Regions from separate parts of the Salegentibacter sp. BDJ18 genome, predicted to be linked through region 2. Evidence: riboswitches for the same ligand, from Rfam matches in the RefSeq annotation. Region 2 holds a riboswitch; the other holds the start of a gene.
What was found. Region 2 has a riboswitch for thiamine pyrophosphate ahead of pnuC (nicotinamide riboside transporter PnuC). Riboswitches for the same ligand answer to the same signal wherever they lie in the genome.
Positions count from the first base shown of each region.

Region 1: it holds a riboswitch for thiamine pyrophosphate, as region 2 does, so the genes downstream of both, J0871_RS05605 (TonB-dependent receptor) here and pnuC (nicotinamide riboside transporter PnuC) in region 2, are expected to answer to the same signal.

Region 1 is NZ_JAFLQX010000005.1:95,328-98,747, forward strand. Features, by position in the region: gene J0871_RS05600 (ATP-binding protein) at 1-1,767, opposite strand, end outside; TPP riboswitch at 1,944-2,038, shown strand; gene J0871_RS05605 (TonB-dependent receptor) at 2,152-3,420, shown strand, end outside.
Region 2 is NZ_JAFLQX010000003.1:165,819-169,238, reverse strand. Features, by position in the region: gene J0871_RS03260 (DUF1028 domain-containing protein) at 1-287, opposite strand, end outside; gene J0871_RS03255 (DUF2490 domain-containing protein) at 338-1,033, opposite strand; gene J0871_RS03250 (hypothetical protein) at 1,085-1,384, opposite strand; tRNA gene J0871_RS03245 (tRNA-Arg) at 1,505-1,576, shown strand; TPP riboswitch at 1,578-1,780, shown strand; gene pnuC (nicotinamide riboside transporter PnuC) at 1,836-2,441, shown strand; gene J0871_RS03235 (acyl-CoA dehydrogenase) at 2,410-3,420, shown strand, end outside.

The DNA.
Region 1 (3,420 bases), on a different contig from region 2:
CATTCCCATAGATTTTAGCAATTCCCGCGTTAAAGAAAGCTGCGATGGTTCATCATCAACAATAAGTGCTGTTTTACCGCTTAGGTCTGGCATTTCTGAAATTGATACTTCTGCAGTTATTGTTGCCTCAACAGGAAGTTTTCTAACGGGAATAAAAACTGTAAATTCACTACCTTCTCCCTGTTCACTTTCAAGCTTTAGATCACCTTTTAGTAATTCGGTAAGACTTTTTGTGATAGTAAGTCCCAAGCCGGTACCGCCATATGCTTTTTCAATTTTCGTATTTTCCTGTGAAAATTCTTCAAAAATCTCCTCCTGTTTTTCTTTGGAAATTCCTATCCCGGTGTCTTTTACCGAAATAATTAGACAATAGCTATCTTCAATTTCTTTTTTAAGATGAATACCTACTCTTATTTCTCCTTCGTGGGTAAATTTACAGGCATTAGTGATGAGGTTGGCGATAATTTGTTTTATTCTAAAGGGATCACTAAGCACCTGGGTATCGGTTTCTTCTGAAGCTTCAAAAATCACCTCCACCTTTTCATTCTTTGTGGCCGGCAAAGAGTTATAAACGGTGTCTCTTATAAGTTTTGCGGGGTTAAAAGGAAGTTTTTCCACAGTCATTTTACCGGCTTCAAGCTTAGAAAGATCCAATAAATCGTTTACTAAATGCAGAATAAAATGAGAGGATTTCTTCACCTGATCCATATAATGCGACTGCTTGCTATTTAGCGAAGATTTTTCAATTAGATCTGTGTAGCCAATAAGTGTGTTTAGTGGTGAGCGTAAATCGTGGGTAATTGCGGCCATAAATTGCTCACGTTTCTTTAGCAAACTTTCAGCAAAATCTTTGGCTTCTTCTAATTCTCTTCGGTATTGCTGACTTTTAGTAATATCCTGAATTATAAAAATAAGAGACAGCAAAATAATTAAGAAACTCACAATTCCTGCGATAAGGAAGATTTGCGAACTTTCTTCAATCATATTTTGAGAGATTTTGGCGCGTTGTATAGATGCTTCCCGTTCTTCCTGCTCAATTTTTCCAAGCAAACGTCTTAGCTGCTGGTTAATAATCATATCGTTTTCAAGGAATTGCTGTTCCTTTTCGTCTACCGTGTTTTGAAACCTCCTATTGGCAATCTCCAATTGGCTTAGTACATTTCTAACCGAACCAATAATAGAATCGGCGGTGCGGTTCGTGAGTTGTTCAGCGTTATCTTCCCGGGAATATTCCAGCAACCTAATTAATAACCTGCGCTGGTGCGGTTCCAGGTTGGAGAAACGTTGCCTGTAATTGTAGTCGTTAAAAGAAGGGTCTACTTTTCTAAGTTCATTTAAAACCTGTGAATAATAATTTTGGTTACGTTGCTGCTCCCTTAACTTGTAAAGTTCCTGGAGGTTGGAGGTTTTGTCTGAAAGCAATTCAGCAATGCTGTCTAATTCATTTTTCATAGAATTATCAGAATAGCTATTTTTTAAATTTTGGATATCAAGTTGAATGCTGTCTATTTGAAGTTGATACTTTTCCAAATCGGCTTCATTTCCGGTTTGAATAAGCTGCCTGCTTAAATTTTCGGTTTCAAAAAGACTGGTAGTAATATCACTTAGCAGAAATAATTGCTCATTATTGTTACTGTTATTTTCTGAAATTTCACTAAAAGCAACCACCTGTTTCCATACAAACCATACGGCAAGGGCTGCCAGAGCGGCTATCAAAAGATATCCGCCAATCACTTTATAAGTTATTGACTGCTTTGTGTTTCGCATAAAATTGTTACCACCAAAATTACACCATTTAAACGAAATGAAAATAGCATAATCCTGGATCTTAGAATTTTTGTACCTGTTTAAATTTTAAGCCCTTTGCTAAGCTAATGGTTTATAGGGCTTAATTATTGGTTCAAAAATTATGGGAATTCCATAAAAGCTTTATACATTTGCCGCAAATCTCAAAGGGGTGCCACTTAAGTGTGGCTGAGATCATACCCAAAGAACCTGGGCAGGTAATGCTGCCAAGGGACACGCGCAAGTAGCGCAAACGTATGTTACTCCTGAAAATGCCAAAACACCGGTGGGCAATTTCAGGATTTTTTTTATCTAATTTTAACCAAAGAATAATAGCCCCTTTTATTCGTAAATAATTTATTACGAATGAAATCTTTATTATTTTTTACCGGCCTCTGCTTAATTTCATTGCAAGCCGTTGCTCAAACTCACACTTTACAGGGCACAGTCACCCGTGGCGAAACTCCGGTTGAAGGAGTCGCAGTTTATGCTGTAGAACCAGCCGATGGCACCACTACCGATGAGAATGGAAGGTACAGGCTTAAGCTCGAAGAAGGTGAGTACAACCTGGTATTTTCCTATGGAAACCAAAAGACCTTAAAAGTAAAACTGGATCAGGATAAAACTCTGGATGTAGATCTTAGCGATGTACAGGAGGTTTTAGACGAGGTTTTTCTTTCTTCGGTGCGGGTAAGCGCAAAATCGCCAATAACCTACAGCAATCTTACTAACGAAGAGATTGAAGATAGAAACCTGGGACAGGATATTCCTGTGTTAATGAATTATATGCCAAACGTGGTGACTACCAGTGATGCTGGAGCAGGTGTGGGTTATACCGGGATTAGGGTTAGAGGTAGCGGCCCCACCAGTACAAATGTTACCATAAACGGAATTCCTTATAACGATGCCGAAAGTCTTGGAACTTTTTGGGTAAATCTTGGAGATTTTGCCTCTTCTGTAGAAAATCTGCAACTGCAAAGAGGGGTGGGAACTTCTACAAATGGCGCAGGAGCTTTTGGTGCCAGCCTAAACATTTTAACCGATGGTTATAGCAAAGAAGCAAATGCAGAAATTGCCAATAGCTACGGTTCTTTTAATACACACAAGCACACCGTGAAATTCAGTACAGGGCTTATAGACGATCATTGGGAATTTGCAGGTCGAGCTTCTCAAATAAAAAGTGACGGCTATATAGATCGTGCCAGTAGTGATTTAAAGTCTTATTTTCTGCAAGGAACTTATGTAGACGAAAACACCTTAGTAAAAGCCATTACTTTTGGCGGAAGTGAAAGAACTTACCAGGCCTGGTACGGAATTGATGCTGAAACTCTGGAAAATGATAGAACTTACAATCCCGCCGGGGTTTATACCGATGATGAAGGAAATACTAAATTTTACGATAATCAAACCGATAATTACAAGCAGGATCATTATCAGTTATTGTGGAATCAGGAGTATAACAAGAACTGGTCTTCTAACCTTGCTTTTCATTATACTTACGGGCGCGGTTATTATGAAGAATATGAAGAAGACGCTACTTTAAATGAATTTGGGCTGGAGAATTTTCAGGCCGAAGGTGAAGAAGTAACCACTTCAGATCTTGTAGGAACCAAATGGCTGGATAATCATTTCTTC
Region 2 (3,420 bases):
TCAGGAGTATAACCTTCATCTAAAAGTTTGAGTCCCTGGGGGCCAAATGCGGGATTTACAAAAGATTGAGTAGCAACCACTCCAACCCCAGATTTCCCCCAGGCTACCAATGGACCCACCGAAAACCAGTGACTTTGAACGCCCACGGCCATTTCCCCGGTTTTTGCATCGCGCGCCACAATAGAATACGTGTGCGCGAAAGCGTCTCCGCTAATTTCAGAAGTTTGAGCTTTGGTATTTAAGGTTGAAATAAATATTAAAGCGAAAAAAAGTAAAAATTGCTTCATAATTCAGGTTTCTGATTAGAAGCTAAGATAACGAAACTCTGCTGAATTACTTAAAAAGTATGATGCAGGCTAAGCTGAATTTGTCCTTTGCTAACCGTATTAGTAGTTTGTGTCATATACCCTCCCTGGAGTTTAAGATTGTCTTTTAGGGCATAACCCAGGGCAGAATAGAACCGGTTACGGTCAAATAATTCTACACTTCTACCATCACCAATTTCGCGTTCACCGTTAATGAAGATCTCGTTATATAAGGCAAGATAAACAGCATTCTTGTTGAGGTTTTTCTGATTTAAAGGCACATTTAAAAATATATTATAGCGATAACGCGTTCTAAAATCCTGATTTTCTACCCAACGCTGTTCGTATCTAAAACGGTGCGTGAGGTAAAATCTATTGCTCAATTTATGCGGAAGTAAAGCCTCCTGATAAATCCTGCTTTCACCCGAAGTTTCGTTACCCTCGCCAAACTCACCGGAGGTAATATTTCCATATCCCAGGGTGAATTTTATATCGGTATTTTTTGGGGAATAGGTGAGTCCGCCACGAATAAGCAATTGTTCTAAATCACCGCCCAGATCCCAGTTTCTATATTGAATATCTCCCTGAAGTCCCCATTCACTTTCCCCAAAATTTGTATTCCAAAAATACATATACCAGGCGCCGGTTTGATCTTCATCAACTTGGGCATTGACAGAAAAAGACATAAATAAACTAAAAAGAACTGCGGAAAGGAGTGATTTTTTCATTTTTGCTTTTTCCGCAAATATAACATTCCGTAAGAAAAAAATAAGGATTTGCTATTCTTTCACTTCGGTAACCAGAATATAATCCGGACCACCATCTACAGGGTAACCTTCAATTTTTGCTCCTGAAATAGTAACTTCTTTCCCAACATATTCGTCTAAACTTACTTTTTCACTTTTTAGCGCATATAACTCGTCTTCAGTATTTAAAGTATGAGTGCCATATTGGTAGGAAGTTATACCCTGGCTTTCTATAGTTCCTTTAAGCTGCATATGTTCTTCAGAATTTTGCCTGTCACAATTTGTACTTAAAAAAATGAGCCCTGTAACCATGCTTAAAATAATAGCTTTCATAAAGATTGGGTTTAAAATATAAGTTTGATTAAAATTAATAAAAGCAAAGTAACCAGCTGAAGTTTTAAATTATAATATGATGAATTTCTGAAAACATTATTATTTTTGTCCCGCTTACAAGGCCTCATAGTTCAACGGATAGAATAAGAGTTTCCTAAACTTTAGATCCAGGTTCGATTCCTGGTGAGGCTACTTTATTGAAATGGGGTGCTTGCTATAAAGCGGGCTGAGATGATACCCAGGAGTTTACTCGATAATCGAGATTAAAACATTTAAAATGTTTTTTCTTGAATAAGAGATATTTTCCAAAAATGCCTTTTGGGGCTTGCCCCGAGGTTATTTACTCCAAACCTGATCCGGATAATGCCGGCGTAGGGATTTTCTAAGCATAGGTTGCATTACTGCAATTTTTAGCTATTTCATCACCTCATTTCATTGATAATTTAGAACAATGATAGAGGATTTCTTTACACAACTTACCTGGCAACAAGCCCTGGGAACCACTTTTGGAGTGGTGCAGGTGTTACTGGCACGAAAAAACAATATTCATAATTACTTATTCGGGATTGTTTCCATTCTTATTAGTCTGTTTGTAATGTACCGGTCTAAACTTTATGCCGATATAATTCTAAACCTTTATTATCTCGTAATGAGTATTTATGGTTGGTTTTACTGGAGATACGGAAAGAAAGAAGAAGAAACCCCCATTTCTTATTCCAGTAAATCTGAACACTTAAAAGCCCTGGGAATTGTATTGACCTGTTTTGCAATAATGAGTTACTGGCTTCGCTTCCATACAGATTCTGATGTTCCATTTTGGGATGCCGCGGTAAGCGGCTTTACCTGGGCGGGAATGTGGCTTATGGCTAAAAGAAAAATGGAGAACTGGATTTTTCTTAATATCAGCAATAGCATTGCTATTCCTTTACTTATTTATAAAGAATTATACATATATGCCGGCTTAACTATTTTCCTGTTTATTGTAGGAACTTCGGGGTATTTTAAATGGCGAAAAATTATAAAAAATGAAAAAAGAAAAGAGGCAGCAAGCGCTTAGAGAGCTATGTTTGGGCGTAGATATATTTCCTGAAGAAGTTTTAACCTGGATTGCCGTAGAAAATCTCTGGAATATTTGGGTGCCTAAGAAATATGGCGGACTGGAATTTACGCTTACCGAAGGGCTTTTAAAACTGCAGGAACTGGCCCGAATTGACGGTAGTCTTGGTTGGACGGTGACTTTATGCAGTGGCGCTAATTATTTTATAGGAAACCTGGAACCTGAAACTGCAGCACAGATTTTTAAAACTTCAAAACCTACTATTTTAGGAGGTAGTGGTGGCGTTTTTGGAACAGCTGAAAAAATTGGTGATGATTATAAAATTTCCGGAACCTGGCGTTATGCTACAGGCGCAAATTATTTAACCCATTTTACACTTAATGCTGAAATTTATGAAAATGGTAAAGCCTTATTAAATGAGGATGGCTCGCCTAAAATACGTTCGTTTATTTTACCTAAAAATGATGTGAAAATTGTTGAAGATTGGCACACGATGGGTTTAAAAGCTTCGGTTACGCATTCTTTTGAAGTAAAAAACGTTTTTGTTTCTAAACGCTTTAGTTTTATTTATAATGAATTTCACCAGCCGCAGGATATTTTTAAAATTCCGTTTTCAGTATTTGCCGATTTAACGCTTTGGGTTAATTATGTGGGAATGGCCCAGCATTTCCTGGAAGAAGCACGCAGTTTTATTTCTAAAAGTATTCTGGAAAACTTAGAAAAATGTATTGCTGTTTCTCAAGATGAAATTTCAGCATATTCTAAAACTATTGAAGATGAGATTGTAGCTGGAAATAAAATTTTAAATTCCTATTCAAAAGAAATTCATTCTTCGGCTTCAAATTCAGTAAAAAATCTTTCAAAAAATATTATTGAAATCTATCCTTTTTTAGGGGTAAAAGCCAGTAGAAACGGCCATCCTTTAAACCAGGTTTTTTGCGATTATTTTACCGCAACCCAGCATCATATTTTTACAAAA